Regions from separate parts of the Sporosarcina sp. FSL K6-6792 genome, predicted to be linked through region 1. Evidence: riboswitches for the same ligand, from Rfam matches in the RefSeq annotation. Region 1 holds a riboswitch; each other region holds the start of a gene.

What was found. Region 1 has a riboswitch for S-adenosylmethionine ahead of cysC (adenylyl-sulfate kinase). Riboswitches for the same ligand answer to the same signal wherever they lie in the genome.
Region 2: it holds a riboswitch for S-adenosylmethionine, as region 1 does, so the genes downstream of both, metK (methionine adenosyltransferase) here and cysC (adenylyl-sulfate kinase) in region 1, are expected to answer to the same signal.
Region 3: it holds a riboswitch for S-adenosylmethionine, as region 1 does, so the genes downstream of both, MKZ26_RS14350 (methionine ABC transporter ATP-binding protein) here and cysC (adenylyl-sulfate kinase) in region 1, are expected to answer to the same signal.
Region 4: it holds a riboswitch for S-adenosylmethionine, as region 1 does, so the genes downstream of both, MKZ26_RS11915 (methionine biosynthesis PLP-dependent protein) here and cysC (adenylyl-sulfate kinase) in region 1, are expected to answer to the same signal.

What each region holds. Positions count from the first base shown of each region.
Region 1 covers NZ_JBBOSA010000001.1:756,002-763,593, reverse strand. The annotation lists gene MKZ26_RS03830 (amino acid ABC transporter ATP-binding protein) at 1-36, shown strand, start outside; gene MKZ26_RS03825 (TraB/GumN family protein) at 193-1,362, shown strand; gene MKZ26_RS03820 (DMT family transporter) at 1,428-2,336, shown strand; SAM riboswitch class I at 2,503-2,603, shown strand; gene cysC (adenylyl-sulfate kinase) at 2,827-3,426, shown strand; gene MKZ26_RS03810 (phosphoadenylyl-sulfate reductase) at 3,687-4,415, shown strand; gene sat (sulfate adenylyltransferase) at 4,416-5,564, shown strand; gene cobA (uroporphyrinogen-III C-methyltransferase) at 5,609-6,391, shown strand; gene MKZ26_RS03795 (sirohydrochlorin chelatase) at 6,478-7,233, shown strand; gene MKZ26_RS03790 (YezD family protein) at 7,269-7,415, shown strand; gene MKZ26_RS03785 (assimilatory sulfite reductase (NADPH) flavoprotein subunit) at 7,560-7,592, shown strand, end outside.
Region 2 covers NZ_JBBOSA010000001.1:1,857,789-1,865,380, forward strand. The annotation lists gene MKZ26_RS08870 (methyl-accepting chemotaxis protein) at 1-253, opposite strand, end outside; gene MKZ26_RS08875 (histidine phosphatase family protein) at 438-1,052, opposite strand; gene MKZ26_RS08880 (alpha/beta hydrolase) at 1,073-1,861, opposite strand; gene MKZ26_RS08885 (gamma carbonic anhydrase) at 1,981-2,493, shown strand; gene metK (methionine adenosyltransferase) at 2,794-3,990, opposite strand; SAM riboswitch class I at 4,180-4,297, opposite strand; gene pckA (phosphoenolpyruvate carboxykinase (ATP)) at 4,480-6,066, shown strand; gene MKZ26_RS08900 (alpha/beta hydrolase family protein) at 6,202-6,993, opposite strand; gene MKZ26_RS08905 (NUDIX domain-containing protein) at 6,983-7,444, opposite strand; gene MKZ26_RS08910 (transposase) at 7,491-7,592, opposite strand, start outside.
Region 3 covers NZ_JBBOSA010000001.1:2,926,412-2,934,003, reverse strand. The annotation lists gene MKZ26_RS14365 (M20 family metallopeptidase) at 1-1,015, opposite strand, end outside; gene MKZ26_RS14360 (MetQ/NlpA family ABC transporter substrate-binding protein) at 1,036-1,896, opposite strand; gene MKZ26_RS14355 (methionine ABC transporter permease) at 2,004-2,666, opposite strand; gene MKZ26_RS14350 (methionine ABC transporter ATP-binding protein) at 2,656-3,681, opposite strand; SAM riboswitch class I at 3,860-3,971, opposite strand; gene MKZ26_RS14345 (sulfite exporter TauE/SafE family protein) at 4,137-4,844, shown strand; gene MKZ26_RS14340 (NAD(P)-dependent oxidoreductase) at 4,876-5,493, shown strand; gene MKZ26_RS14335 (VOC family protein) at 5,764-6,135, opposite strand; gene MKZ26_RS14330 (GNAT family N-acetyltransferase) at 6,217-6,900, shown strand; gene mgtE (magnesium transporter) at 6,972-7,592, opposite strand, start outside.
Region 4 covers NZ_JBBOSA010000001.1:2,443,458-2,451,049, forward strand. The annotation lists gene MKZ26_RS11885 (bifunctional transcriptional activator/DNA repair enzyme AdaA) at 1-303, opposite strand, end outside; gene MKZ26_RS11890 (DNA-3-methyladenine glycosylase family protein) at 642-1,553, shown strand; gene MKZ26_RS11895 (DUF2812 domain-containing protein) at 1,810-2,310, opposite strand; gene MKZ26_RS11900 (PadR family transcriptional regulator) at 2,300-2,647, opposite strand; gene MKZ26_RS11905 (ABC transporter ATP-binding protein) at 2,797-3,528, shown strand; gene MKZ26_RS11910 (ABC transporter permease) at 3,525-4,280, shown strand; SAM riboswitch class I at 4,358-4,464, shown strand; gene MKZ26_RS11915 (methionine biosynthesis PLP-dependent protein) at 4,542-5,663, shown strand; gene metC (cystathionine beta-lyase) at 5,660-6,844, shown strand; gene MKZ26_RS11925 (5-methyltetrahydropteroyltriglutamate--homocysteine S-methyltransferase) at 6,891-7,592, shown strand, end outside.

The DNA of each region.
Region 1 (7,592 bases):
AGGGTATTGCCCGAGGACTTTACGTATCATATTTAATAGTCATTATCCATGAGGGTGACTTTCATTATATTAATAATGAAAGATAATTGAAATTTCATTCAAACTGATTCATTATAATAACTAGACCGTCTTTTTAGTAAACCTTGGCTTAAGGTTGCTCAGAAGAAATAAGTTCATAAAGGAAGTTTGTCAATGCAAGAGACTAACATTACGAGAATAGAATTAGACGGTAGAGAACTAATACTTATTGGAACTGCCCATGTTTCCAAGCAAAGTGCAGAACAAGTAAAAGAGGTAATCGACAAGGAAAGACCCGATTCAGTATGCATTGAATTGGATGAACAAAGGTTTCAATCTATAATGGATAGTAATAAGTGGAAAGAAACGGATATTTTCAAGGTGATTAAAGAGAAGAAAGCTACATTGCTCTTAATGAATCTGGCAATATCCTCCTTTCAAAATCGTTTGGCAAAGCAATTTGATATTAAACCTGGACAGGAAATGATTCAGGGGATTGAATCAGCAAAAGAAGTCGGTGCAAATTTGGTGCTTGCTGACCGTAATATCCAAATTACTTTTTCCCGAATTTGGGGGAATATTGGACTTAAGGGGAAAAGTCAGCTTCTGATGTCGGTTTTTTATAGTATCTTCAGCAAAGAGACGATTTCTGAAGAAGAATTGGAGAAAATGAAATCAAAGGACACGCTAAATGCCGTTCTAACTGACTTTACGGAATCATTTCCAAGGTTAAAGACGCCCTTAATCGATGAGAGAGACCAGTATTTAGCACAGAAAATCAAAGATGCACCAGGTAAAAAGGTCGTTGCAGTCATTGGTGCAGCACATGTTCCAGGGATTACAAAAGAAATCTATAATGACCATGATTTAGTCGCATTAGCGCAAACACCACCAAAATCAAAAATCCCAAAAATTATCGGATGGGCAATTCCGATTCTTCTATTATCAATTATCGCCTACACCTTTATCGCAAATCCATCTGCCGGTTTCGATCAAGCGTTAAGCTGGGTCTTATGGACAGGTAGCCTGTCAGCTATTGGTGCTGCGGTGGCTCTTGGACACCCGCTGGCCATTTTAGCGGCCTTTGTATCAGCCCCTATTACTACCTTGCATCCACTGATAGCGGCCGGTTGGGTTTCAGGAATTGTTCAAGCATTTTTTCGCCGCCCAAGTGTTGGTGATTTTGAAACGCTTTCTGCAGATGTTTTTACGATTAAAGGTTTTTGGGCAAATAAGGTGACACGGGTCTTGTTGGTAATCGTTTTGACTAACTTGGGAGGAACGTTGGGGACCTTCTTAGGCGGAGCCGACGTTATCCGTGTATTCTTTGAAAACTTAAAGTGAAATCAATTGATCAGCATTTTCTTTTAAACGTTTTATAGTAATAATGGGGTGGGGGTGGGGACCGGATGAATCGAATCAGTTTTTGCTTGTTAGTGATTTTGACGACTGGACTAATGGGTTCTTCTTTTACAATAGGGAAGTTAGGGTTAGCCTATTCATCTCCACTCCTATTAGTCGCTCTGCGTTTTACGCTTGCAGGGATTATTATGGCAACTATCGTTAAAATCTTAAACAAGCCACATCCAGTAAAAGCAATCGACTGGTTGTGGCTTGTTCTAATTGGACTTTTCCAAACAGCTTTTGTAATGGGCTGTATATTTATGGCACTGCGTACAATCACTTCTGGAGAGACGTCTATCCTAACGTTTATGAATCCTTTACTCGTTGTCGTTTTTGGGACGCTTTTTTTAAAATCGCGTTACCATATTCAGCAATGGATAGGTGTACTGTTAGGTTTTATCGGGGTTTTTCTCACGTTAGGTTCACATCTTGACTTTAAAGTCGGTACCATATTAGGGCTTTTGTCGGCTGTTTCATGGGCGATTGCTACGCTATTGATAAAAATACATGGTTTCAAATTTGATACGTATGTAATGACAGCCTATCAAATGCTTTTTGGTGGATTAATTCTCTTTCTGGGAAGCTTACTACTGGAAGAGACTTTCTTTAAAATGACTACTCAATCTATCCTGATTTTGTTATGGCTTACCATTGCAGCTTCAATTATTCAGTTTTCTATTTGGTTTTATCTTCTCCAAAGAGGTAATCAAGAACGAACTAGTGCATTCCTTTTTTTAGCGCCATTCTTCGGTGTACTCACAGGATGGTTTTTACTCCATGAAAGACTAACCTGGTCTATCCTTTTTGGTGGCTTACTAATATTTGCAGGAATCTTTCTTGTTAATTGGAAAAATAATTATGAAAAGGAAATAGAGAAAACCAATGAGAACAACGAAAGGTTAAGTGAGAGTTAACAAACATATTTCCTAGCGCACTGAAAAGTAGTTTAAAGTGCCTTTTATATGTGCAAGAAGATCGCCTTTAATTCCAACTAAACTGATATGATTGAAAATAAATTCTGATAAGTCATTGACTTTGAATTTTTGATAATGTAGTATTGGTCTCAACTTAATAGTTTATATCTTATCTAGAGAGGTTGAGGGACTGGCCCGATGAAACCTCGGCAACAGACTGTTTAGTACTGTGCCAATTCCAGTAAACGAAAGTTTAGCAGATAAGAGGAGTAATATGTGTTCGATTCTATTAACCTCTTCTTGCTCTATTTAGAAGTGGTTTTTTTATTTCTTTACTGTAAAGGTTGTAAGTCATTTATCATTTTAACAATTTCATACATGCTAATTAGACAACTAAAGGCAACTTTCTAATCGATTATTTGAATCGGAAAAAGGTGTCTTTTTTGTATATAAAAATTAAACTGAAACAAATGATTTAGGGGGGCAAACAATGACAGAGTCTACAAATATCGTTTGGCATGAATCAGAGGTAACAAAAGAAAATCGTCAAGAACTAAAGGGCCATAAGAGTGCTATTCTTTGGTTCACAGGGCTATCAGGGTCAGGGAAATCAACAGTTTCAGTAGCGCTAGAAACAGAGTTACACGCGAAAGGCATTCACACTTATCGACTGGATGGAGATAATGTCCGGCACGGTTTAAATAAGAATCTGGGGTTTAGTCCAAATGATCGGACGGAAAATATTCGCAGAATCGGTGAAGTTTCAAAACTTATGGTCGACGCTGGCTTATTCACATTGACAGCATTCATATCGCCTTATCAGGAAGATCGAGATCAGGTGCGAGAAATTGTCAAATCCGATGAGTTTATCGAAATATACGTCAAGGCCAGTTTAGAAACTTGTGAAGAACGGGATCCGAAGGGGCTTTATAAGAAAGCAAGATTGGGTGAAATTAAAGGCTTTACAGGAATTGATGCTCCTTATGAAGAACCTGTTAACCCGGAAATAATCATTGATACCAATCAATTAAATATTGTAGAGTCTGTCAAAGTCATCGTTTCTTATTTAAAAGAAAATAACTATATCTAAAAAAATTACTCAATGCGTAACATATTGGGGTTTTAGGAATAGAATGTATTTAAACCTACTTGACACATAGGATTAATAAAGTTAATATAAACGCTAATCACATGCCGACTGGAAATCCAGAAGCTAATGGACAATCGTGAACATACGAACAATTCGCTGACTAAAAAATTAGAGGCGACTTTAATCAATAGTAGATTAAAGTCGCCTTTTTTAAAAAAAGATAATGTAATAGAGTTATTGAGTTTAGAGGGGGGATTAGTATGGCGAAGTTGACGTACAAATCTTGGGCTGAGACTAGTGAAGTTTTTCCAATCGATGACGAGTCAAAAGGTGCGTTAAACGTCTTGCGATGGGCTTACGGAGAATACGACGATGAACTTGTATATGCGTGTAGTTTTGGGGTTGAAGGTATCGTAATGATAGATTTAATCTCGCAAATAAAACCAACTGCTAAAGTGGTCTTTCTCGAAACCGGATTTCATTTTCAAGAAACGCATACCTTAATCGATGAAGTAAAGAAACGTTATCCAAAGCTTGTAATTGAAATGAAGACTCCCGGCTTAACGGTTGAGGAACAAGCTGACAAGTATGGCGATCGACTATGGGAAAGACAGCCGGATCGTTGTTGTCATATGAGGAAAGTAATTCCACTCCGTGAAGCAATGAGCGGTACGACCGCTTGGTTATCCGGACTTAGGCGCGAACAATCACCATCAAGAAGTCAGACAAACTTTGTGAACAAAGATGAAACCTTTCAATCGGTTAAAATTTGCCCGCTGATTCATTGGACGTGGATTGATATTTGGGATTATGTAAAAAAACATAATTTGCCTTATAATCCACTCCATGACCAAGGCTATCCCAGTATCGGTTGTTCACACTGCACATTCAAAGGGGATACAACGACGGGGTCGAGGTCAGGGCGCTGGGCAAATCAGGCGAAGACAGAGTGTGGCTTGCATAATGCTAATGAAAATGGGGGAATTTAAATGAGTTTGAGTCAACCGCATGGTGGTACATTAATTAATCGCTGGAATCCTGGTTTTCAATACGAAGGAATAACTGAAACAGTTGAATTAGACGAAATTGCTAGTAGTGACTTGGATTTGATTGGTACGGGTGCTTATAGCCCTTTAAGTGGATTTCTTACAGAAGTAGACTACAATTCTGTTATTACAACAATGAGATTATCTACTGGAGTACCTTGGACAATTCCGATTACATTGCCAACGACAGAGGTGAACGCACAAGGTATCGCTGTTGGGGAATTTGTGAAATTGGTGAGAGATGGAGTTGTCTATGGTGTTCTCGAAGTATCGGATATTTTTACACCAGATAAGGAAAAAGAAGCTAAACTAGTCTATCAAACGACAGACCGTGAGCACCCAGGCGTCAAGAAGTTGTTTGAGCGCCCTAATGTCTATCTGGGTGGAACCATCACACTAATTCAGCGAAGGCCGCTGAATGAGTTTTCGGAGTACTTATATGACCCGATTGAAACAAGAGGGAAATTCCAAGAACTTGGCTGGCAAACAGTCGTCGGTTTCCAAACGAGAAACCCAGTTCATAGGGCACATGAATATATTCAAAAGTCTGCATTGGAAATTGTAGATGGATTATTTTTGAATCCACTTGTTGGTGAAACGAAATCGGATGATATTCCAGCAGATGTGCGCCTGGAAAGCTATGAAGTCTTGCTAGAAAAATATTATGCGAAAGAGCATGTATTTTTAGGTGTGTTTACAGCGGCAATGCGCTATGCCGGACCAAGAGAAGCCGTTTTTCATGCGATGGTTCGAAAGAATTTTGGTTGTACACACTTTATCGTCGGTCGTGATCATGCGGGTGTTGGTAATTATTACGGTACGTATGATGCTCAGAAAATCTTTAGCAACTTTACGCTTGGAGAACTTGGGATTACGTTATTATTTTTCGAACATAGCTTTTACTGCAATAAGTGTGGCAACATGGCAACACCAAAAACATGTCCGCATGATGCCAGTCACCATGTGATCTTGTCGGGAACAAAAGTGAGAGAAATGCTTCGTAAGGGAGAACAACTGCCATCGACATTTAGCCGACCGGAAGTGATCGAAGTATTAATTGCAGGAATGCAAAAAGAAGAGATTCATTCATAACGATGATTTTATTGTAGAACTGAGCGGTGAGAGGAGAGATGAGAATGGGAAAAGTATTTATAGTTGGAGCTGGACCTGGAGATGTTGATTTAATCACCGTTAAAGGGATGAAATGTATTCAACAAGCGGATGTCATCTTGTATGATCGTTTAATTAATAAAGAGTTGCTCTCCTATGCAAAACCGGGAGCGGACTTAATTTATTGTGGAAAACTCCCAAATTACCATGCAATGATTCAGGAGACGATTAACCACTTTTTAGTGAAATATGCGAAGCAGGGAAAAATCGTCACACGCTTAAAAGGTGGAGATCCATTCGTTTTTGGCAGAGGTGCTGAAGAGGCAGAAGTTCTTGCAGACAACGGAATCCCTTTTGAGGTGGTTCCAGGAATTACTGCTGGAATTGCGGCTCCTGCTTATGCGGGAATCCCAGTCACACATCGTGATTTAAGTTCTAGTTTTGCGATTGTAACTGGCCATATGCGTGCTGGAAAAAGCGATTCCATTCATTGGGAAAGTCTTGCAGTTGGTATTGATACATTAGCGATTTATATGGGTGTCGGAAACTTACCTTATATTTGTGAGCAACTGACTAAGCATGGCCGACCTGAAAACACGCCAGTTGCACTTGTTCATTGGGGGACGACAGAAGCGCAGTATACGATTACAGGTACACTGTCGACCATTGTAGAGATTGCGAGAGATTCCGAAATTAAAAATCCAAGTATGATCATTGTCGGCGAAGTTGTGAAATTGCGAGAGAAGATTCAATGGTTTGAACAAACAGAGTTGAACCAAAATAGTATTAAAGAAGTATCTGCATACTAGCAGTTTAACTTCATTCAGCAGTGGTGAAAATCCCTGCTTAATAATAAAGAAAGGTTAACTTAGTCTTGATACGAGGAGGGATTAGCATGCAGGCAGTTTTATATGTGGGCCACGGTAGCCGAATTAAAGCAGGTGTCGAAGAAGCCGTTCAGTTTATTAAGAGCAGTCAAGCAATGATCGATGTTCCGATTCAAGAGATTTGTTTTTTAGAACTGGCGGCACCAAGCGTGGATGAAGGGATTACGAAATGCGTGGAACGCGGAGCTACTAAAATTGCCATTGTACCTATACTTTTATTAACTGCAGCGCATGCAAATGAAGATATTCCATTTGAAATCGAAGTTGGAAAAATCATGTATCCCGATATCGAATTTACATACGGAAAAGCATTTGGCATTCATCCGAAGATTGTTGATAGTTTATATGACCGAGTTGTTGAACAACAAGTAGCGATTGCAGAAGATGCTCAAGTGTTAATCGTAGGCAGGGGGAGTAGTGATCCCGCAGTTAAGCATGATTTAAACGAAATTGCACAGCTTCTTGCTGACAAGTACGCCTTTAATAAAGTAACTGTTTGTTTTCTTTACGGAGCAGATCCTCATTTCGATGAAGCATTACTGCAACTACAGGAAGCACCTCAAAAGCAAGTTTTCATTATTCCGTACTTATTATTTACAGGTATTTTAATGAATGGAATTGAGAAAAAGATTGTGACACAGTCTCCTAATGACCAGCAGCTTATTCTTTGTGAAAATCTTGGTTATCACAAATATGTCCAGGATGTACTTGTAGAACGGGTGAATGAGTTACTTGAAAAAGAGCAAATCAGTCAGCTTATTTAAATGAAGATATTTTGTCTGAGAGGATGAAAGGAACTATGGAGAAACGGGAACAAAATCTTGAACTTACTATTGAAAATGTTAAAAAGATGCTGAGCACGATGAATTATGGCTCTATCACATTGGTTATTCAAGACAATGTTGTGGTTCAAATAGAGAGAAACGAGAAAATTAGATTGAAATAATGCTCTTTTTATAGCTGTGTATGTTGAAATAAAGAATTCTTTTGAATTCGCTATGACGCTTGAGGATACCTCAGCTTAGTTTATATAAGTATTCGCGTGTTCAGCATATATATGTAAAATACTAATTTTGCGGGGTGGGAAATTTTGGCGCTTCAAGTGATAAACAGTCCTTTTAAT
Region 2 (7,592 bases), 1.1 Mb from region 1:
CGGTGCCATACTGCGTCTCTATAAATGATGTGACTTCCGGATTTTCGGTAAGCAAATATAGCGTTTTTTCATATTGCAACATACTGTTTTCAATCGATCGACCCATCTCCTGCACGGCAACTTCACTTTGATTTATAAGGACATTTTCCGTTTGCTTTTGCATTTGAAGATTAACGAACAAGTTTACTATCGTAAGAATAATGAAAAATAACGCTATTACACTTACAATGATTTTTGCTTTAATCGATTTCATTTCACTTACCTCCTTCTACTTCGATTCGACATACTTCACGCATAAATTCTGACCTCATTAGACTATATTTTTGATTATAGTCTAATAGTCACTAGAATGATAGAATATTTTAAATAATATAATGTATTTCGACTTATTAAATATACGCAAAATAAAAAACGCCATTCTCTGGCGTTTTAAATGCTTACTTAATACGTTGTAAATGTTTCGTACAATTAAACAGCTCGCATAGGTTTCGATCTTCTTGCAGTTTAATAATAGTGACTGATGTGTTTTCCAGGTCCACAGCTAAATCCTTGTAAGGGACAAGCTCTTTTATCAATCGACCAATAAATCCTCCATGACTGACGACTAAGATTCGTTTATCTGGATGCAATTCTTTTATTTCCTCTATGAAATTAAGTCCGCGTGAAATAATTTCTTCCTGCGGTTCGAAACCGAGTTCCAGCTGCCTCCATGAGTGCCCCCATTTTTTTACTCGCTCCATTTCCGTCAATCCTTCAACCAGGCCACCCCCTGATTCTCGCAAGCGATTGTCCGATAAGAGACGGATATCAGGCATACTGTCCGCGATGATTTCAGCTGTTTTTGCAGCACGAATTAAAGGACTTGTGTAGATAACATCCCATTGTTCACCAGAAAGTCTTTGAGCTACACCGTGTGCCATCTCAATTCCTTCATCATCAAGTGGGACATCAGTACTTCCTTGTGCTCTTCCTTCTTTATTCCACGCGGTAACGCCATGTCGTACAAACCCAATTATCGTAATCGTAAACACCTCCACTTCAAATTTACCCACAAACCATTTCCAGTTTTCCCCTATACGACATACCCAAGCGACCTTAGTACATTATTCATAAATGATTCCGTATATAAGTAAACTTCCTCACGCTCTGGTTCCTGATAAACGTCATGGCACAACCGTTTCCATTGCTTATATTGAAACTCAGAAAGTTCCTGTCGGATAAACCATTTCTTAGCAAGCGCTATGTCTGTTATTTTATCCTCTTCCGCAATATGCATAAGCACCGGTATATCATGAATACTTCTTTCACTCTGTGCAACCAATTTTATGAATGATTGTAACTCTTTATACCAGGCTACGGTGAATTCATCGTTATAAAAGTCATCTTGCTTAGCCTCTTCATATAAATCACTATTGCGTGTTAACATCTCAATGTCAATTTCATGATTCAATTTCATAGATGACGAGAATTTTGTCAATACGTTCGAAAATTTAGGTGGCTGATGACGCAATGCTAGCCATGGGGAACTAAAAACAGCCCCTGCGCATTCAATTTTCTTTCGCTGTAAAAGACGCATTACGAAGGTGGCACCTATTCCATGTCCAATAATGAACAAAGGTAAATTATCATCGAGACCGACCGCTATTAATTTTTCCACAAATTTAGCGTAGGCATCAAATTGGTCATCGTGAATTTTTCCGACACCTTCCGCTCCGTGTCCAGGTAAATCTCCTGTCACGACATGAAAACCGCTGTTTCGGAGTTTCTGAATAAGCCATGCATTTCTACTATGATGTTCGTACACATTATGGACGATGGCCACGACAGCTTTTGGTGGCCCTTCCGCTTCCCATTTCCACATGGTCATCTTCCCCTCATCTATCTAGTTCTTTTATCTATATATTTCCCTATTTATCTACAATAAAAACCTAATCTTTGTTACGATAATTATACACTACCTAAAGAAAAGAGGAGAGCATCATGATTTATCCTTATAAAGGAAAAACGCCTGTAATTGATCCGTCCGTTTTCATTGGCGACTTCACGACGATTTCAGGTGATGTGACAATTGGTCCTGAATCGACAATTTGGTTTAATACCGTAATCCGGGGTGACGTATCTCCAACAATTATTGGACGTAAAGTAAATATTCAAGACTTGTGCTGCCTTCATCAAAGCCCAAAGTTTCCGCTTATTCTTGAAGATGAGGTGACAATTGGGCACCAAGTAACGTTACATAGTTGTACGGTAAAAAAAGGAGCGCTTATCGGTATGGGTTCCATTGTTTTGGACGGTGCTGAAATTGGCGAAGGGGCATTCATTGGCGCAGGCAGTCTCGTGCCGCCTGGTAAGAAGATTCCCCCGAATACGCTAGCACTCGGGTCGCCAGCAAAAGTCGTGCGTGAGCTGAATGACGACGATCGTGCGGACATGGAACGGATTGTTCAGGAGTATGCGGAAAAAGGGCAGTATTACAAGAGTTTACAACAATAATAAAAGAGCTGCCTTTGAAGGCAGCTCTTATTTTTTTATAAATAAAAAGATTACTAAACCAATTAGCACAAATAACGCAACAACCCCAACCAGTAGTAACAAACCTATTAAACTCATAGCCCCACACTCTCCTCTCCGATCAGGTTTCACTTTATAACAATTGTATCATTTGTTTATAGCTCGTGTGATGAGAGTGTACGACAGATTCGCTACAATCTATGACGCCTGCTAAATCAAACATCCTAAACAGAAAAAACACCGAAAAACAGGGCGATCCTGTCTTTCGGTGTTTACACTACATTATTTCCCTGCTAATTCTTTCAATGCATCAGCTTTATCCGTTTGTTCCCACGGTAGATCAATGTCTGTACGGCCGAAGTGACCGTATGCAGCTGTTTGTTTATAAATTGGGCGGCGCAGATCAAGCATTTTGATGATGCCTGCTGGGCGAAGGTCAAACAGTCCACGCGTAAGCTCAACAAGTTTACTTTCCTCGACTGTGCCTGTTCCAAATGTATCGATAGAAATCGATACAGGTTGTGCAACACCGATTGCATAAGCAAGTTGCACTTCACATCGATCTGCAAGTCCTGCAGCGACAATGTTCTTCGCAACATAACGTGCCGCATATGAAGCCGAGCGGTCCACTTTCGTCGCATCTTTCCCAGAAAACGCACCGCCGCCATGACGCGCATAACCACCGTACGTGTCAACGATGATTTTACGGCCAGTAAGACCTGCATCTCCTTGAGGTCCCCCTATTACGAAGCGGCCAGTTGGGTTGATGAAGTACTTCGTGTCTTCATCGATTAAATCAGTTGGTACAACCGGGTTTATGACGAATTCTTTAATATCACGCTGAATTTGCTCAAGTGTTATTTCAGGGTGATGTTGCGCTGAAATAACAATTGTATCGATGCGTACTGGTTTATTGTTTTCATCATATTCAACAGTCACTTGTGTTTTTCCATCTGGACGCAGATACGTAAGAGTTTCATCTTTGCGTACTTGTGCAAGTCGGAATGATAATTTATGAGCTAGGCTAATTGGTAACGGCATCAGTTCCGGTGTTTCATTACAAGCGTAACCGAACATCAAACCTTGGTCACCAGCTCCAATTGCTTCAAGTTCATCATCTGTCATCGAACCTTCACGCGCTTCAAGTGCCTGGTCAACGCCTGCAGCGATGTCGGCTGATTGTTCATCGATCGCAGTCAAAACTGCAGATGTTTCCCAATCAAATCCGTATTTCGCGCGTACATAACCAATTTCTTTAACAGTTTCACGCACAACTTTCGGGATATCGACATATGTTGTCGTCGTAATTTCTCCTGCAACAAGGACAAGTCCTGTTGTAATTGTCGTTTCACATGCAACACGTGCATTTGGATCTTCTGCCAATATAGCATCTAGAATAGCATCCGAAATTTGGTCACACATTTTGTCCGGGTGTCCTTCAGTTACCGATTCTGAAGTAAATAGTCGGCGATTTGTCATGTTATTTCCTCCTTATATCCTACGAGATTGATACGGTACTCATATGTCCCATGTAGAGTCTTTTCTAAATGAAAAGACTACAAGCCATTGCGAGCTCTATACACGAGGATTAAGGGCGATATCATATAAAAAGCCCTTCGCTCACGTAATAATACATGAGGAAAGGCATGATTTCATAAGCACCTTTCACTCTTATCATACAAGGACTGTGCCTTGCTACAGGTTTGGCACCTTCGCGCAGACAAAACGTCTGTGCAGGTTGCCGGGTTTCATAGGGCCTGACCCCTCCACCAGCTCGGGATAAGAGTATCCGTTCAACTATATATGCTACGAAAAATCTTGTTGCATGTCAAATCTTTTTACCCATTTTGCGTATAAATCCTTGAGGTTTGAATTAGTATAGATTATTATTCTTAATGTGTTATACTAATTCAATAATGTGATGACACCCAATTGATTGGGACTATATGCAAAGGACGGTACATACTTATGATATCTGCGAAAATTAGTGATGACCTCAACAAACTTCTTTCTGGGAAAAATGTAAAAGTTCAACTTTCAGTTCCACAACTTGTTGAAAAAGCGATTTCACGTGGTGAAGCTCAATTGACATCAGACGGAGCGGTTACAGCTCAGACAGGCAAATATACAGGTCGTTCACCTAAGGACAAATACATTGTCGAGGAAGCGTCCTCCAAAGACAAAATCGATTGGGGCAACGTCAATCGTCCAATCTCTTCTGAAATTTTCGATTCATTATATAATAAAGTAATCACTCATTTGAGAACAAAAGACGAACTGTTCGTCTTCAAAGGTTTTGCAGGCGCAGATCCAGCTTCACGACTATCCATTCAAGTTGTGAATGAATTTGCATGGCATAACCTGTTTGTTCACAACTTGTTCATCCGCCCAACTGAAGAAGAACTAGTACAACATGAATCACAATTCACAATTGTTTCGGCTCCTTCATTTAAAGCGGATCCTGTGGTCGATGGTACAAATTCAGAGACATTCATTATCGTATCAATGGAAAAACGTATTGTTCTTATCGGTGGAACTGAATACGCTGGCGAAATGAAAAAATCAATCTTCTCAATCATGAACTACTTACTTCCTGAAAACGGCATTATGCCAATGCACTGTTCAGCAAACGTTGGTGAAGACGGCGATGTTGCCCTATTCTTCGGTCTTTCTGGAACAGGTAAAACAACACTTTCGGCAGATGCAAACCGTAAATTAATCGGCGATGACGAGCATGGCTGGTCTGACACTGGTGTCTTCAATATCGAAGGCGGTTGCTATGCAAAATGTATTAATTTATCACAAGAAAAAGAACCTGAAATTTTTGGTGCAATTCGTTTTGGTTCCGTACTAGAAAACGTTGTCGTCGATCCGGAAACACGCATTCCTGACTACGATAATGGTTCATTAACTGAAAACACGCGTGCAGCTTATCCTATCCAAGCAATTGATAACATCGTTGACCCTTCTGTTGCTGGTCATCCGAAAACGATTGTATTCTTAACGGCAGATGCGTTTGGCGTACTACCTCCAATCTCGAAGTTAACAAAAGAACAAGCAATGTATCACTTCCTTAGCGGGTTCACTTCGAAGCTTGCCGGAACTGAGCGTGGTATCACATCACCTGAAGCAACGTTCTCAACGTGCTTCGGTTCACCTTTCCTTCCACTTCCAGCGACAGTATACGCTGAAATGCTTGGGAAGAAAATTGATGAACATGATGCACAAGTATTCCTTGTTAACACAGGCTGGACTGGCGGCGTCTACGGCGTTGGTAAACGTATGGATCTTAAATACACACGCACTATGGTACAGGCAGCTCTTGCTGGAGAATTGAACAACATTGAAACAGAAACTAACGGCGTATTCGGCCTCGAAATGCCAACATTCATTGAAGGTGTTCCAACAGAAGTGTTGAACCCGCGCAATGCATGGGCAGACGGCGAAGCATACGATGTAAAAGCAAATGAATTGGCAAACATGTTCCATGAAAACTTTAAAAAATTCGGTATGGTTTCTGAAGAGATTACACTTAAAGGCGGACCGATTGCATAATTATCAAATTAAACAGTGTAGCACATTGTATGTGCTACACTGTTTTTTTGTACATTGGATTTGTAACTGCAACTTATTTCGTCTAATTGCAAACCCGTACTTCTAATTGCAACTTCATTTTATTCAAAAAACCACTCATTTTTCTTGTCTTCTCATCCAACTACATAAATCGCGTACAAGTTGTGCATTCATGACGGGCGGTATGAAGTGTGTATACTCAGGGAAATACCATGTCTCATATACTTTTTTATGTTCACGCAGTGCATTTTCCAGCAAAACTGCTTGTTGAAATGACACGTTCTCGTCGATCATGCCATGAATGATGAGTACGGGAGCATCAATTTCATCCACGCGGAACAGCGCCGTACGGTTTCTGTATTCATCTGGCATGTTATTCGGTGTCCCGCCGATAACTCTTTTCATCATCCGCCGCATATCTTTCCGTTCTTTATATGTAAATACGATATCGGATACGCCAGACCATGTAACTACCGACGTAATATCTTCACGTAAAATTGCTGTCCAAAGAGCCATTATACCGCCCCGTGAAAATGCAAACAAGTGAATTTTTTCCACGTTTGTCTTCGGATTTTGCTTCAGCACATCAACGGCATTCACCGCATCCTGACGATCGGCCCCAGCAAACTCATCCCGTCCCTCGCCTCCACGGTTCCCCCGATAATAAGGAGCGAAGACAACAAATCCTTGCGAAGCAAACTGTGCAATTCGGGCAGGACGAACCATACCGATATGCTGCATGCCCCCTCGCAAATAGATGATGCCTTCGTAGTTCCCTTCTGTAATTGGTTCTGCCATGAGTCCCTTCACTTTTAATCCATCTGAAAAATATGTAATTTCTTCAAGCGAAACATGTGGATTTGGAGACGGATAGGGCCTTCTATGAATAATCGTACCATCATGACTCATGCTCTTCCACCCACCTTCTTAATGTTTCCATGCCTGTGTTTTTCATAAGGAAACTCAATTCTTCACACTGGTCAAGCTCTTCATTAGTCATCCACATAGCTCCTTCTGTTTCGTAAAGGGCTGGATGCTCATCGATTTCCGCAACTTTCCCTGTGAATACAGCTTTGCAAAATGTACTATTACTTCGAACGACATACTGTGCAAATTGCACAAGATCCGTAACTTTCACACCTGTTTCTTCAATCGTTTCGCGTATAACTGCCTCCTCGATCGTTTCTCCATGCTCTGCTTTACCACCTGGAAACTCAACGCCTCGAACTAAATGCCGAGTCAGTAACCATTTACCATTATGTTTGAGGATAACAAGGACATGCCGAGCTGGCATTCCAAATTGGTTTTCTCCGAAAGTCAGCTCAACACGACCACCATTCACATCATTGAAAATAAGCATTGCACTCACGTCCTTTCAACCAGTGTAGCGAAGGACAGCAATCCTTTCAACGAAAATACGGAAGCTTTTCGATAAATCGCTTCGACTTATCATCTGTAAATTCATGAATGAGCGCATAGATCTTCATCGTACGTTGATCGACGTTGAA
Region 3 (7,592 bases), 2.2 Mb from region 1:
CGATTTTAATGTATGGATGTGCAGTCGGAACTACATAGCTAATGTTGCCCGCATCCGTCGAACCTTTGCCTTTCCGTTTTTCGGTATGGACGACTTCGCCAAGTGTTTCAAGTTCCACGTGTAACGTTTCATCCAATACGGAGTTCAGTACGAGGTCTTTCACTTCGTTTTGGAAACGTTCAATTTTAACGGTTGCACCCGTTGCAAGGGCGGCGCCTTCAGCAATATTCCGGACTTTGTCAGAAGTCTCGACTGTTTTCTGCCAAGATTCCGCACGGATGTAAAAACGTGCAGAAGCGTATTCTGGAATAATGTTTGGTGCATCGCCGCCGTGCGTAATGATGCCGTGGATACGGACATCAGAAGGCAGCTGCTGACGTAGGGCGTTAATGCCGTTGAACAGTTGGATGACAGCGTCCAACGCATTGATACCTTGTTCAGGAGAACCTGATGCGTGAGCTGGTTTTCCGTAAAAATGAAAATCGAGTGGGTCCACAGCGAGTGATTCACCTGTTGTAGCTGTCTTTCCAGATGGATGGATCATGAGCGCAACATCTACGTCCTTTAAATAACCGTGTCTAACGAAGCTGCCTTTTGCGCTGCCATTCGGACCGCCTTCTTCAGCTGGTGTGCCTAAAACGACAACGCGGCCGCCCGTTTCAGGAAGCGCTTCGGCAAGTGCAATCCCCGCTGCAACACTTGTTGTTCCAATAATATTATGTCCGCATGCATGTCCTAACCCAGGAAGTGCATCATATTCAGCAAGGTAAGCGATTGTCGGACCTTCTTTTCCACTGTCTTTCACAGCATAAAACGATGTTTCATGACCAGCAACCGCTGTTTTTACTTCAAACCCTGCATCTTCCAACAGCGCAACATGTTTAGCACTTGCATACACTTCTTCGTTTCCGATTTCCGGGTTTGCATGAATTTCCTGACTCGTTTGAATATATAAGTCATGGTTCTGTTCAATTGAATGGAATAATATGTTCGTCTTTTCATTTACAATGCTCATTATGAATGCCCCCAGTTCAATTATTTTTTTAGGTCTTCAAAGACGGTATCAATCTCTTCCTGCGTTAACTTAATAAGATATGATCCGCCTTTTGTATCTTCTTCGATAGCTTTTTCAATATCTTCTTCTTGATATAACTCAACGATGCGTTTGAATGTTTTATTGTTTTTTTCTTTCTCGCTTGCTACGATTAAATTCACATATGGGTAAATACTCTCATCGTCACCTGATTCTCTAAAGAGTGGATCCTCTCCTGGTGAAAATCCTGCTTGTCCAGCAATTCCGTTGTTAATTATCGCGGCAGTCACATCTGGCAATATACGAGCTGTTTGTTGAGCAACCATTGGAATGATTTCTAGGTTCAATGGATTTTCAGTGATTTTTGTCGGATCACCAAACAATCCGAAGTCATCTGAAAGTGAAATTAAATCAGCACTTTCTAGTAGGCGTAGCGCACGTGCTTGGTTTGAAGGGTCATCTGGAATCGCAATTTTGTCGCCTTCTTTGATTTCAGAAATATCCTTGATTTTTTCAGAGTAAACGCCAAGTGGTGCAAACATCGTCGAGCCAATTGGAACAAGTTCATTTTTACTTTCTTTTACATATTGGGATAGGAACGAGAAATGTTGGAATGCATTTAAGTCGATATCGCCTTGTGCAAGTGCATTATTTGGCAATGTGTAATCTGCGAATTCGACAAGTTCGATTTCAATGCCTTCTTTTGCCGCTTTTTCTTTCAGCAATGGCCATTGGACACCATCTGCACCGTTGACACCAATTTTCACTTTGACTGTATCACTATTTCCGCTTTCTTTACCGCCGCAAGCAGCGAGTACAACAGCAGTTAATACTGCTAAACTTACTAACCATAATTTCCTCATTTAATTCGTCTCCTTTTAGTTGAATGATTGTATTTTTTGACCTAGAACAGTGTCTAGCTCGGCTTATGCCTGTCGCGTCTAAGCGGGCATCGTGCACTTTTCCCAGATTACCGACGCATGATTTTTTTAGAAAGTGTATTGCCAAGCCATTGTGCCAATTGCACCATGATGATTAAAATGACGACCGTAACGAGCATGACGCTGCCGTCGAACCGTTGGTAACCGTAAGTCATCGCGACATGTCCAAGACCTCCGCCGCCAACTGTTCCGGCAACTGCCGAGAAATCGATAAGACTGACGGAAACGAAGGTAAGTCCTAAAATAAGTGGACCCAATGCTTCTGGTATCAAAACCGTGAAGATAATCCGAAGAGGGCTTGCACCCATTGCCTGTGCTGCTTCAATAACGCCAGGATCAATGCTGACCAAGTTATTTTCAACAACTCGGGCAATGACGAATGTTGCAACAATTGTCATCGGAAAAATGGCTGCTGCGGTTCCGATGGTTGTCCCGACAACTAATCTTGTCAGTTGTGAAATGGCTACTAAGAAGATGATGAACGGAACAGGCCGAACGATGTTAATGACTATATTTAATATTTGAGAAACAAGTTTGTTTTCCAAGATATTATTTTGCCTAGTGACAAATAATAGCAGGCCAATTGCAATTCCAAAAATGGAACCAAAAACGAGAGTGGCAATTACCATGATCAGTGTTTCGCCGGTTGCTTCTACAATCCGGGGCCAAAATGTAAGCCAATCAACGTTCATCTTTTAGGACCTCCTCTATGTCTACAATTAATTCAAGTTCTTTTAATACACGGCTTACAGCATCCGTTTCTCCTTCAAATGAAACAAGTAGATTGCCAAAAAATCGTTCCTGTAATTCTCGAACTGAACCGTAAACGATGTTGAAATCAACATCATGTTTACGTGTAACTTTTGAAAGAACAGGATCACTTGCAATATCTCCTTTGAAAATAACTCGATATAATTTGGTGCCACCTTTTGATTGCCACTCATTAATCAGTTTTTCTGAAGGTAGATCCTGCTGTACGGATTGGATGAATCGTTGTGTTGTCGAATGTTGAGGATCAGTAAATGTTTCAAAAACATCACCCGTTTCGATTACTTCTCCATTTTCCATGACCGCTACTTTGTCGCAAATTGTTTGAATGACATGCATTTCATGTGTGATAAGGAGGATTGTAATACCCAAATCCTTATTCACCTTTTTCAACAACCGCAGTATATCGGCGGTCGTATCAGGATCTAGTGCAGATGTGGCTTCATCACAGATTAGGATATCTGGTGAAGTGGCGAGTGCTCTGGCTATACCTACGCGTTGTTTTTGCCCTCCTGATAGTTGGTCCGGATAATCTTTAGCTTTATCGGCCAGGCCAACGAAGTCCAATAATTCCTCGACGCGTTCCGCAATTGCTTTTTTTGGCATTCCGCCAAGTTTCAAAGGATACGCGATGTTTCCTGCAACTGTCCGTGAGTTCAGCAAGTTGAAGTTCTGAAAAATCATGCCGATGTTGCGACGTTGCGTCCGTAAATCTTTTGAGGATAATGTACTGACGTCGATGTCTCGTATGAAAACAGAGCCTGAAGTCGGGCGTTCAAGCATATTTACTAACCGTAGCAATGTGCTTTTTCCGGCGCCGCTAAAACCGATGATGCCGAAAATTTCACCTTTTTCAACGAAAAGAGAAACATCTTTTACCGCATGTACCTCACGCTTCCCAAGGGCGAACGTCTTGGATGCATTTTTAAATTCAATCATGTATTGACCCCCTAAGTACTTCGTTAATTCTGTGCGGACAATGGATGCAACTAGCAAAATGACTTGTGACCCCGAGCATCTGGCCGCTGAAGCTAGACAGTTGTAAGAACGAAAAAAATCCCTCTTTTTCTTAAAATAGATAAGAAAAAGAGGGATTCTAATAAAAGAAGCCATCTCGTTCTCATCTTCCAAACGCATACGCGTCTGTAGGAGTTGGCACAGTGTTCATTGGTCATGAACCTGTTGCCGAGATGTCATAGGGCCTGTCCCTCGATCTCTCTGGATAAGAAAGTGATGTAGTGCTATTCGATTGTTGCAAGAATTGAATCTAACTCTAGTGTGCAAATTAGGGAAAGTCAATGAATTTACTAAAGTAAAATAATTCAGACTACTAATAACCAAAAACAATTTAAGGATTCTGATACACTTAAAGTGATAGAGAAAGCGGTGTTAGAATGACAATTTTCATATTTATTAGCATTATACTTTTTGCGTCCATTTTACAGACAAGTACAGGATTTGGTTTTTCGATCATGGCGACACCTTTTCTACTCATGATTTTTAATCCGATGGAGGCCATTCAGATAAACCTAGTTTTGTCGCTTGTTATTTCAAGCGCACTTATTGCTAAAATACGTAAAGATGTGGATACAGATCTATTAAAAAAGTTGATAATCGGGAGCTTATCTGGACTGCCAATTGGTATCATTTTGTTCATTTCGGCGGATATCAACAAATTGAAAACGGGCATAGGCATTGTTCTTCTTTTGCTAACACTGCTACTTGTCCTGAACCTTCGAATTAAGAGAACTAAACGTGGGGACTTTGTTGTTGGCGGATTATCTGGTACATTGACGACAGGAATTGGCATGCCAGGTCCGCCGCTTTTGCTCTACTTTGCAGGAACGGCTATGCAAAAAGAAACATTACGTGCAACGACACTCGCGTTTTATTTATTCATCTATTCCGTTAGTCTACTCATTCAAGTGCTTTTTGTTGGTACAACTAAAGGTATTTGGACCTCAATCGGAATGGCACTACCGCTAGTATTTGCTGGATTGTATCTAGGACAACTACTATTCCGTCATATCAGTCAAAAGACCTTTCGGATCTTCACATATGGTATTTTACTATTTACAGGCGTTTATTTATTAATAAAATGAGAAAGTAATTTATAGAATGGAGATGTTTCTTATGAAAATCGCATTGTTTGGGGCAACGGGGCGTGTGGGTGGGGAAGTCCTAAAATTAGCATTGGTAGAAGGGCATGAAGTGACGGCACTCGTTCGTTCACCTGAGAAATTGGCGCCACATGATAGGTTGACGATTATCCAAGGTGATGTCCGTGATGTTGTAGAAGTTTCGTATGCCATTGCTGGAATGGATGTTGTATTCAGTTCGCTAGGCACAGACCAGACAACAACGTTGACTGAGGCAGTTCCTCATATGATAAGAGCGATGGAGGATACAGGAATTAATCGGCTAGTCACAATTGGGACAGCAGGCATCTTGCAAAGTAAGATTGATCCCGAAAAACTGCGTTATGAAGCTGGAGATACAAATCGCAGGCTAACTTTTGCGGCGGAGGAGCACCATAAAGTGTATGACATGCTGCGTCAATCGGGGCTTGAATGGACAATTGTCTGCCCTACTTATTTACCGGATGGTGTTGCAGTGGGGGACTACAGAACTGAGCGCGACTTGTTGCCAGAGGACGGTAAACAAATATCCGTGGGTGACACAGCTGCTTTTGCTTTCGATGAACTACTGCAAGGTGACAATATCGGTTTTCGTGTAGGAATTTCATATTAATAAACAGAGTAGTACTGTCGTTGACAGTGCTACTTTTGTACAGAAAATAGTTGAAAGAAATTTCAGCATCGGCAGGGACATTAACACCCCTAGCTGGAGACTTGCAGGATCAAATTGAATTTTCTAAAGTTTGATTAAACAAATGAAAGGTTGCCCCATCAGTTTTTCATAACTGACGGGGCAACCTTTTTTTATGGACAAAGAATGGCGACCAATCATAAAGCCATCCAAATCGGTATTTTGTTTCACGTGTAACACTTATAGTCCGACTTAAACTTCCACTTCGCTAGTTAGCGCATGCGTATTCCCCTCGGTATCATTGAAAAACGCCATCCATGTTTCTGTGGAGTCCATTTTTGCGACGACATGTGGTTTGTCGATAAATGAAACTCCTTTTTCTTTCATCTGACTATAGCTTTGTGTGAGGTCATCTACTTGGAAATAAAGGACGGAACTTGCGTTTGTGAATTGTTCCTTTTCGGGAAGACTAAGCATTAAGCGGATACCGTCGCAGTCGAAGAAAGCCATTGTGTCTGTGTTGAATAAAAGCGGCAGTTCGAGTAAATCTTTATAAAATAAAATAGCTCGATTAATATCTTTTGCAGGAATCCCAATTTGGCCGATACTTTTTAAACTTGTCACAAAAATAATCCCCCTATTCAGTAATCTTTTTATTTAGTATAGCATCCCAGTTTTTATCCAACGAAGCGGAGGCAAAAGAAGATGGATATTCTTTATAGTGGTTTGTTAAAAGATAATCATCCGTTTTATATTCGACGACTGCACCTGAAAGACCTTGATGAAATTATACATGTACAGAATGAGGTGGTTTATGTACTTGATAATCCAAGTTCGTTATCTTCATTATCCCAAAAAGAGTACGAATATATTTTGGCTGACGGCGGTAAGATGGTAGGGGTGTTTGCAGATGAACGGCTCGTCGCATTCCGTGCATTACTTGTCCCAGGAGCAGATGAAGAGCATCTTGGTTCAGACGTTGGGCTTGATTCGACGGAATTGGAATCTGTTATTTATCAGGAGATATCGACTGTTTCGCCACGCTATCGTGGCTACCGTCTGCAAAAGATTATGGCAGACGTCTTAATGGAGCAGTTGAAAGTGGCAGACTATAAGTACGTTTGCGCAACGGTTGCTCCGTTTAATATCGCAAGTCTCAAGGACAAGTTTTCACAGCAGATGGAAATTGCCGCGCTGAAAAAGAAATATAACGGGGTGTTGCGTTACGTTTTTGTGAAACATCTTCATAAAGAGGGGGACGAATGGGGAGTGGAGCAATTCATTCCGATGCAAGATACAAAAGCTCAGCAAAAACTGCTTGAAGAAGGATGGCGAGGGACTGGGATTTCAGGAAGTACGGATGGCTGGCTTGTACGGTATTGTAAATAGTTTATCGACTTTCATGACAAGTAGAAAAGGAGCGACTTCACCCAATCGAGTAAAGTCGCATCCTCTTTGATTCACATCAATTTTGAAATGAACATGGTCGCGATTCCGAAATAAATCAAAAGCGATAATATATCATTGATGGTGGTAATAAGCGGACCCGATGCAACTGCAGGATCCACATTGAATTTGTGCAAGACGAGCGGGATGATTGTACCCGCCAGCGTTCCGATAATAAGTGTGATAAGTAAAGAGACGCCAACAACAAGTCCGAGTACAAAACTACCTTGCCAAATATAAGCAATAATTGAAATGACGATGGAACATACAATACCGATAATAATCCCGACTAACAGCTCCCGAAAAATAAGTTTCAGCATTTTTTTCGTATCAAGATCCTCGGATACAAGACCGCGGACAACGACGGCGAGTGATTGTGTTCCAGTATTCCCGGTCATTCCGGCAATCATAGGCATGAAGAAGGCGAGCGCGACAACGGCTTCAAGCGTCGCTTCGAAACGGGATATGATACTTCCAGAAACAAGTCCAATGAACAGCAGTAAAATTAGCCATGGCAAACGTCTTCTGGCAGCAACTAACGGCTTCGTTCTGAAGTCAATCGCTTTTCCGGAGGCCAGTAGCATTTCAATATCTTCATTCGCTTCCCGGACGACAATATCAAGGACGTCATCCAC
Region 4 (7,592 bases), 1.7 Mb from region 1:
TGGCTCCTGAAAATGCTCGTTTATATATTCTCCAATTTGGATAGTCCATTCTTCATCAGGTAAACGCAGCCCACCCGGCTTACAGCGTTTGCAAGGTCGGAATCCATCCGCTAGCGCTTCCGCTGCATCATTGAAAATACGGACATTCTCTTTTTTTGGATCTCTTGATTTACAAGATGGTCGGCAAAAGATACCCGTTGATTTCACGGCATAAATGAAGATTTCATCAAACCTTGAGTCGTTATGTCTAATTGCTTGCCACTGTTCGTCAGTCAACTGCCTGACTTGTTGATGATCGCTCACGGAATCACCTCTTTCTCTTACCTTAAGTATACCTCCTCTATTTCCAAAAACAATTACGCCTCGGCGTAATTGCGTCCAGATTTTGAATCGAGCTTGCTCGATTGACTCCTTTCAAAATCTGCGACATCCGCCGGAGGCTTTATCTTTGTTCAGCGGGCATTTGGAAACCGCTGAACAGGTAAACAAAACAGCATTCACCTCCCACCTATGGAGGTGAGAGTCTTCTGCTGAATAAAGATAAATGCTTTTCAGGACATAACAGCAAGATAGCGAAACTTTTCCATCTGGGATTATGGTACAACTAAACATATAGATAAGATGCAGAGGAGGTTTTTAAAATGCTAGTTAATCAACAAGATCATTTGATCATAACCGTTCCGAAAGAGTTCGATTTCAAAGAAAATATCAGCTATATGTCCAGGTCAAACAATGAGTGTATGTTTGAAATCCGTGATGGTAAAGTGATCAAGGCAATTCCGGTTGGGAATGAGATTCTATTAGTCGAAGTCAGCGAAAACACAGAGGGTAACCTTCTGGTTCGGTTTATAGAAAAATATACACCGTCTAGCGAAAGCGTTCGAAATATGGTCGTCCATTATGTACGTGATTGGTTCGATCTCGATACTGATTTGAAACCTTATTATGAGATGGCAAAAAGAGATCCATTGCTTCAACAAGCAGTAAGTGAGTTTTACGGATTGCGAAACATCGGCATCCCTGACTTGTTTGAAGCGTTATGTTGGGGAATTCTTGGACAGCAAATCAATCTGACATACGCGTATACGTTGAAAAGGCGCTTTGTGGAGACGTTCGGAAATTCGATTGAATGGGAAGGACAGTCATATTGGATATTCCCTGAACCAGAGTACATTGCGAAGCTTACAGTCGAGGATTTATCGTCTTTAAAAATGACCGTAAAAAAATGTGAGTACCTAATTGGGGTTGCACAGCTTATCGCAGATGGAAACCTATCCAAAGCTCAGGTATTGGGAACTGGGAACTTTAAGGAAGCGGAAAACATGCTTATCAAAATCCGCGGAATTGGGCCCTGGACTGCAAACTATGTCTTAATGCGCTGTTTGCGTTTCCCAAACGCATTTCCAATTGCTGACGTCGGACTTCATAACGCCATCAAACAAGTAACAGGAGCAGAAGAAAAACCGACGAAAGAAGAAATTTTGAAGTTGGCTGAACCATGGGTGAACTGGGAATCCTATGCGACGTTTTACTTGTGGCGTTTTCTTTACTAAGATCAAGCAATTTCATGATTGGTTATTCAATCACCTCCCCTTGGAGATAAAATAGAAGGGCAAACTTAAATTGTTTGCCCTCCACTTCTTCATTAAATCATCTCGCTTTATTTACCTAGGGGGTTTATCTTCATTCGATAATCCAATTATATATATAGAAAGAATATTGCTAAAGCAGCGGTTACAATCAAGGTTGTAATGACGATTGATGAATGAATTTCAAATAGTACTTGCTAGAATAAGCGTCATTTATTAGTCAATAAAAATCAATTTTTCTCTTCAAGGAAATAAAAATGTAAAAGTATAAAAGAATAACAAGCATAATGATAACCGTCAGAATTATTTGAGACAACTGACCTTTCCACGTCAAAAACAATCCAATTTGCGATGTTAACAAGATTATAAAGAATACCAGATAAAATTTCATCATCCGCTGAAACGTTTCTTTTACTGACTCACCATCGGAATAAATCTTTTTTACCCCTGACTCATTTGCTTCTGTACGAAAATAATGAAATTGCTTTAGAGCGCTGTCTACATATTGCCAACCGGCATCTTTACATAGTTGCATATACTCTTCATTCGCATCCCGGAAATCAATTTGATAGACATATGATACATTAGGATTTTCATCGAAGGTATAGGTAAATAATCCATACTTTTTAAAATGAAATCCTTGGCGTGACATATCCGTCAGCCACTGCTCTTCTTTATCAACACTCGAAGCAAGAAAAATCTTGAACCTTTTAACAGTCATCTTCTTCGCCCTCCATTTCTTTTATGATGCTCCTGGCGTTTTTCACAAGTGATTCAAGCCTCTTAAACTCAAGCTGAAGCACTTCTTTACCTAAGGGTGTCAGCTGATTATACTTGCGGCGTTCTGCATCATCTATGTCTACTTTTTGAATGATTTTCTGCTTTTCTAATTTTCCTAGTGCTCCATATAATGTACCGGGACCCATTGTAACTTCCCCCCGACTTATTTTTTCTACGTCCTGCATAATGGCATATCCATGACGTATTTCCCTTAAGGACAGTAAAATATAATATGTTGCCTGCGACAATGGTAAAAAACTTTCTGGCTGTTTTATCATTCTTTCACCTTCTCACTATATCGCTTATCGCTATATCGATTAACGATATAATAACAAACATTTTTTGGAATTGCAATAGATTTTCCTTGCATGACAAAACTACCCAGATTAGAATTATTATAAATAAGAAACTGGTAGGAGAGAATGTAATGTCCAATTTTTATAAACCCGCCCTACATTTTCATGACGTCAATTATTCCATTGGTGAAGTACATATTTTAAAAAATATTACGGGCTCCTTTCCGGAAGGGAAAATCACAACGCTCGTCGGCCCTTCTGGAGCAGGAAAAACAACATTGCTTAAATTATGTAACGGGCTGATTTCATCTACTTCAGGAGATATTTTCATTCACGATAAACTCATTTCTACATATGAACCCGTTGAACTACGCCGCCATGTCGGGATCGCACTTCAAAGCGCACCAATGATTAAAGGCACCGTCTATCATAACTTAGCTCTCCCTATGGAACTTCAAGGTAAAAAATTGCCTGAACAGGATGCCATTAAAATTCTAGAAGACGTCGGATTAGATGTGCAATTTTTACATCGTAAAACCAATGAATTATCCGGTGGACAGCGTCAAAAAGTATCCATTGCTCGCACACTAATCAACCGCTCTGAAATCCTATTACTGGATGAAATCACATCCGCCTTAGACCGAACATCTTTACATGAAATCGAAGAATTAATCGTCAAAATTAACCGGGTGTATGGCACAACCATCATCTGGATAACACATAATTTAGAACAAGCCTTATCAATTGGAGATTACACTTGGGTTCTAATGAATGGTCAAGTCATTGAAACTGGCGAAAGTGACTTATTGAAATCACCAACAAATGAATTTGTGAAGCAGTTTGTGCAAGGAGGCGTAGAATGAGTTATCTTACGTTATCCATTACACTTATATTTGTAATCATCCCCTTACTACTATCAAAGACTCTACGTTTAGATTTGGAAAAAGACACAATCATTGCGACAATTCGGTCCATTATCCAATTGCTTATGGTCGGCTATATTCTTAAATTTGTCTTCGATTCTGAAAACATATTGTACATTTTGTTAATGGTTACATTAATGATTGCAGCGGCAACACAAAACACCCGTAAGAAAGGAAAAGCAATCAAAGGAATCACTTGGAAAATAGCGGTCACATTACTTTTTGTAGAAGTACTAACCCAGAGTATTCTACTAGGCTTTCAAATCGTACCGCCAACCGCACAATACATCATTTCAATTAGCGGCATGGTGATTGGCAACTCAATGGTGCTATCAATCCTATTCCTTAACCGGTTCACAGCTGAGATTGAAACGCATCGTGATGAAACCGAACTCATCCTTTCTCTCGGTGGAACGCCAAAACAGGCCATTCATAGACAACTCATCAACGCAATCAAGGCAAGCATGATCCCGACAATCGAAAGTCAGAAGACAATGGGCTTGGTTCAACTTCCAGGTATGATGAGTGGTCAAATCATCGCAGGTGCGGACCCCATCCAAGCGGTTCAGTTCCAATTGCTCATCATATTCCTATTATTGACGACCGCTGCAGTGACAAGTGTATTGCTTGGCTTTTTATCATATCCAAGTCTATTCAATCAACGGATGCAGCTGCTGAAAGACAGATTTTAATAATTCGCTCTTGTTTTATTTTCTATGTCATGATAAAGTTATTGAAATTGTTCTTTTCACATAATTCCATAATTTGATTCTTATCAAGAGAGACCGAGGGATTGGCCCTATGACGTCTCAGCAACCAGCCTGTTCAGGTACGGTGCTAATTCCTTTAGGTGTTCATTTCCCTAGAAGATAAGAAGATAGTCTACGATATTTCGGGGACCCTCTTCTTATAGAGGGTCCCCTTTTGTAATCTAAAAGAAAAGGGTGACTACAATGACAAAACAAAGTTTGAATACAATCCTAGTCCAATTAGGCAACAACAGTGATCCGAAGACGGGCGCTGTCAACCCTCCGATTTATTTATCAACTGCGTACAAACATAAGGGGCTCGGTCAATCGACTGGCTACGACTACACACGGACAAAAAATCCAACCCGCTCCATATTGGAAGATGGAATTGCAAACTTAGAGAGCGGTGATGCAGGGTATGCATGCAGTTCTGGTATGGCGGCGATTCAGCTTATCTTAACGCTGTTCCGTCCTGGAGATGAATTGATTGTTCCAGAAGATATTTATGGTGGCACATATCGCTTGCTCGAACAGTATTCCGACGTTTATTCAATCGGTACAACGTATACGAGTTTCGCCGATGTGAACGAGACCGAAAAGTTGATCACTTCGAAGACAAAAGCGCTCTTCATAGAAACACCGACCAATCCACTCATGCAAGAATTTGATATTCGGCAGTATGCAGAACTGGCTCAAAAGCATGATTTACTGTTGATTGTCGACAATACATTTTTAACGCCTTATTTTCAGAGACCGATTGAACTCGGCGCTGACATTGTCATGCACAGCGCAACGAAATATATCGGTGGACATAACGATGTCCTCGCGGGACTTGTCGTTGCAAAAGGTGAAAAAATTTGCGAACAACTTGCCGCCAACCATAATGCTATCGGTGCAGTCCTCTCCCCTTCCGATTCTTGGCTAATCATCAGAGGGCTGAAAACACTGCATTTAAGAATGAAACAGCATGATGAAAACGCGAAAATAATCGTCAATTATTTGAAAGATGAACCACTTGTTACGGACGTTCTCTATCCAGGGAAAGGCGGAATGCTATCATTTCGGCTGAACGATAGTGAATTGGTCGGGCCATTCCTTGAAAATCTGCAGCTCATTACATTTGCGGAAAGTCTAGGCGGAGTGGAAAGTTTCATTACTTATCCAGCAACGCAAACACATGCCGATATTCCTCGTGAAGAACGAATACGACGTGGCGTCTGCGACCGACTTTTACGTTTCTCTGTCGGAGTCGAGGAAGCTGACGATTTGATCGCAGATTTGAAGCAAGTGTTTGCAACTTTGAATAGCGGGGTGCTACAACGATGAGTTTGAATAAAGAACGGTTGGAAACGACTATTATCCATGCTTCGACCCGCGGAGATTACGAACAAAAAACAGGTGCTGTCAACGTTCCTATCTACTTATCTTCAACGTTCCATCAGGAAAGCTTCGATGCATTCGGGCCGTATGATTATAGCCGTTCGGGCAATCCAACGAGGGATGCGTTGGAAAAAACGATTGCCTCACTAGAAGGCGGTTCGCGCGGATTGGCCTTCGCTTCCGGAATGGCTGCCATCTCGGCTACATTTATGCTCCTTTCTTCGGGTGACCATATCGTGGTTACCGAAGATGTCTACGGTGGCACATACCGATTCGTAACCGAGGTATTACCGAAATTCGGTATCGACCATACTTTTGTAGATCTAGCGAATGTAGATGAAACCGCACGTGCAATCCGTCCAAATACAAAAGTGATCTATATTGAAACACCATCCAACCCGCGTTTGGGCATTACAGATATTGAAGCGATAGTTGACCTTGCAAAATTGAATGACTGTCTGACGTTTCTCGACAACACATTCATGTCGCCACTTTACCAGCGTCCACTAGATCTTGGAGTTGATATCGTTGTTCATAGTGCTACCAAGTTTTTATCGGGGCATAGCGATATCATTGCTGGGCTAGCGGTTACAAAGGGTGAAGAACTTGGCAATCGATTGGCATTCATTCAAAACTCTTTCGGCTCTATTCTAGGCGCACAAGATTCTTACGCATTAATTCAAGGAATCAAAACATTAGGTGCCCGTTTAACACAGTCATCTGAATCGGCACGTAAAATAGCCTCGTACTTGAACGACCACCCGTTAGTAGAGGAAGTGTTTTATCCAGGGTTGGCAAGTCATCCAAGACACGCAATCCACGCGAAACAATCGACAAGTCCAGGCGCTGTCTTATCTTTCCGTTTGCCAAACAGAGATGCAGCAAAGGCCTTTGTTGAAAACGTTCGGATACCCGTTTTCGCAGTAAGTCTAGGCGGAGTTGAATCAATTCTCTCCTATCCTGCAACGATGTCCCATGCCGCCATGCCTAAAGAACAACGGGAGAAACGTGGTATTACCGATGGGCTGCTACGTTTTTCTGTTGGACTCGAGCATGTCAATGACTTGATTGCCGATTTTGATCAAGCCTTGATCAAAACAAATGAAAAAATTTCCATACCTAATTAACTACCATTAAAGAAAACATTATTATATTGGAAAGAAGGAATTTAAATTGACAAAACCTATAGCCGTACAAACTTTGACGAAAGCACCATTTAAAGCAGATCACGTCGGGAGCTTTTTAAGACCAGAACGCCTAAAGCAGGCCCGTTTGCAAAGAGAAACCGGTGAAATCACTGCCGAAGAATTACGCATAATCGAAGACGAAGAAATTACAAAGCTCGTTGAAAAACAAAAAGAAGCTGGACTAAATTCTGTGACAGACGGAGAATTCCGCCGTAAATGGTGGCACTTTGACTTCCTTTCCGGCTTTGACGGCGTTGAGTTTTTCGAAACAGATAAAGGGCTCCAATTCAACGGTATTGTAACAAAAGCACACGGCATTAAAGTGACAGGAAAAATTGGGTTTAGCGACCATTACATGATTGAACACTTCAAGTTCCTGAAAAGCATCGCAGGTGATGCAGTCGCAAAGTTCACGATTCCAAGCCCGAATATGCTGATCCACAGAGCAACATTCGAAGAAGGCATCTATGCAAATGACGAAGAATTATTTGATGACTTGGTTACTGCCTATCAAGATGTAATTCAAGCACTGTACGATGAGGGCTGTCGTTATCTTCAAATCGATGACACGTCATGGGCTTCCTTCTTATCGGAAGAAGGAAGGGAAACATTGATAGCAAAGGGGCAAGATCCTGACAAACTTGTACAACTATCCGCACGGGCCATCAATGAATCCATCGCGAAAAGG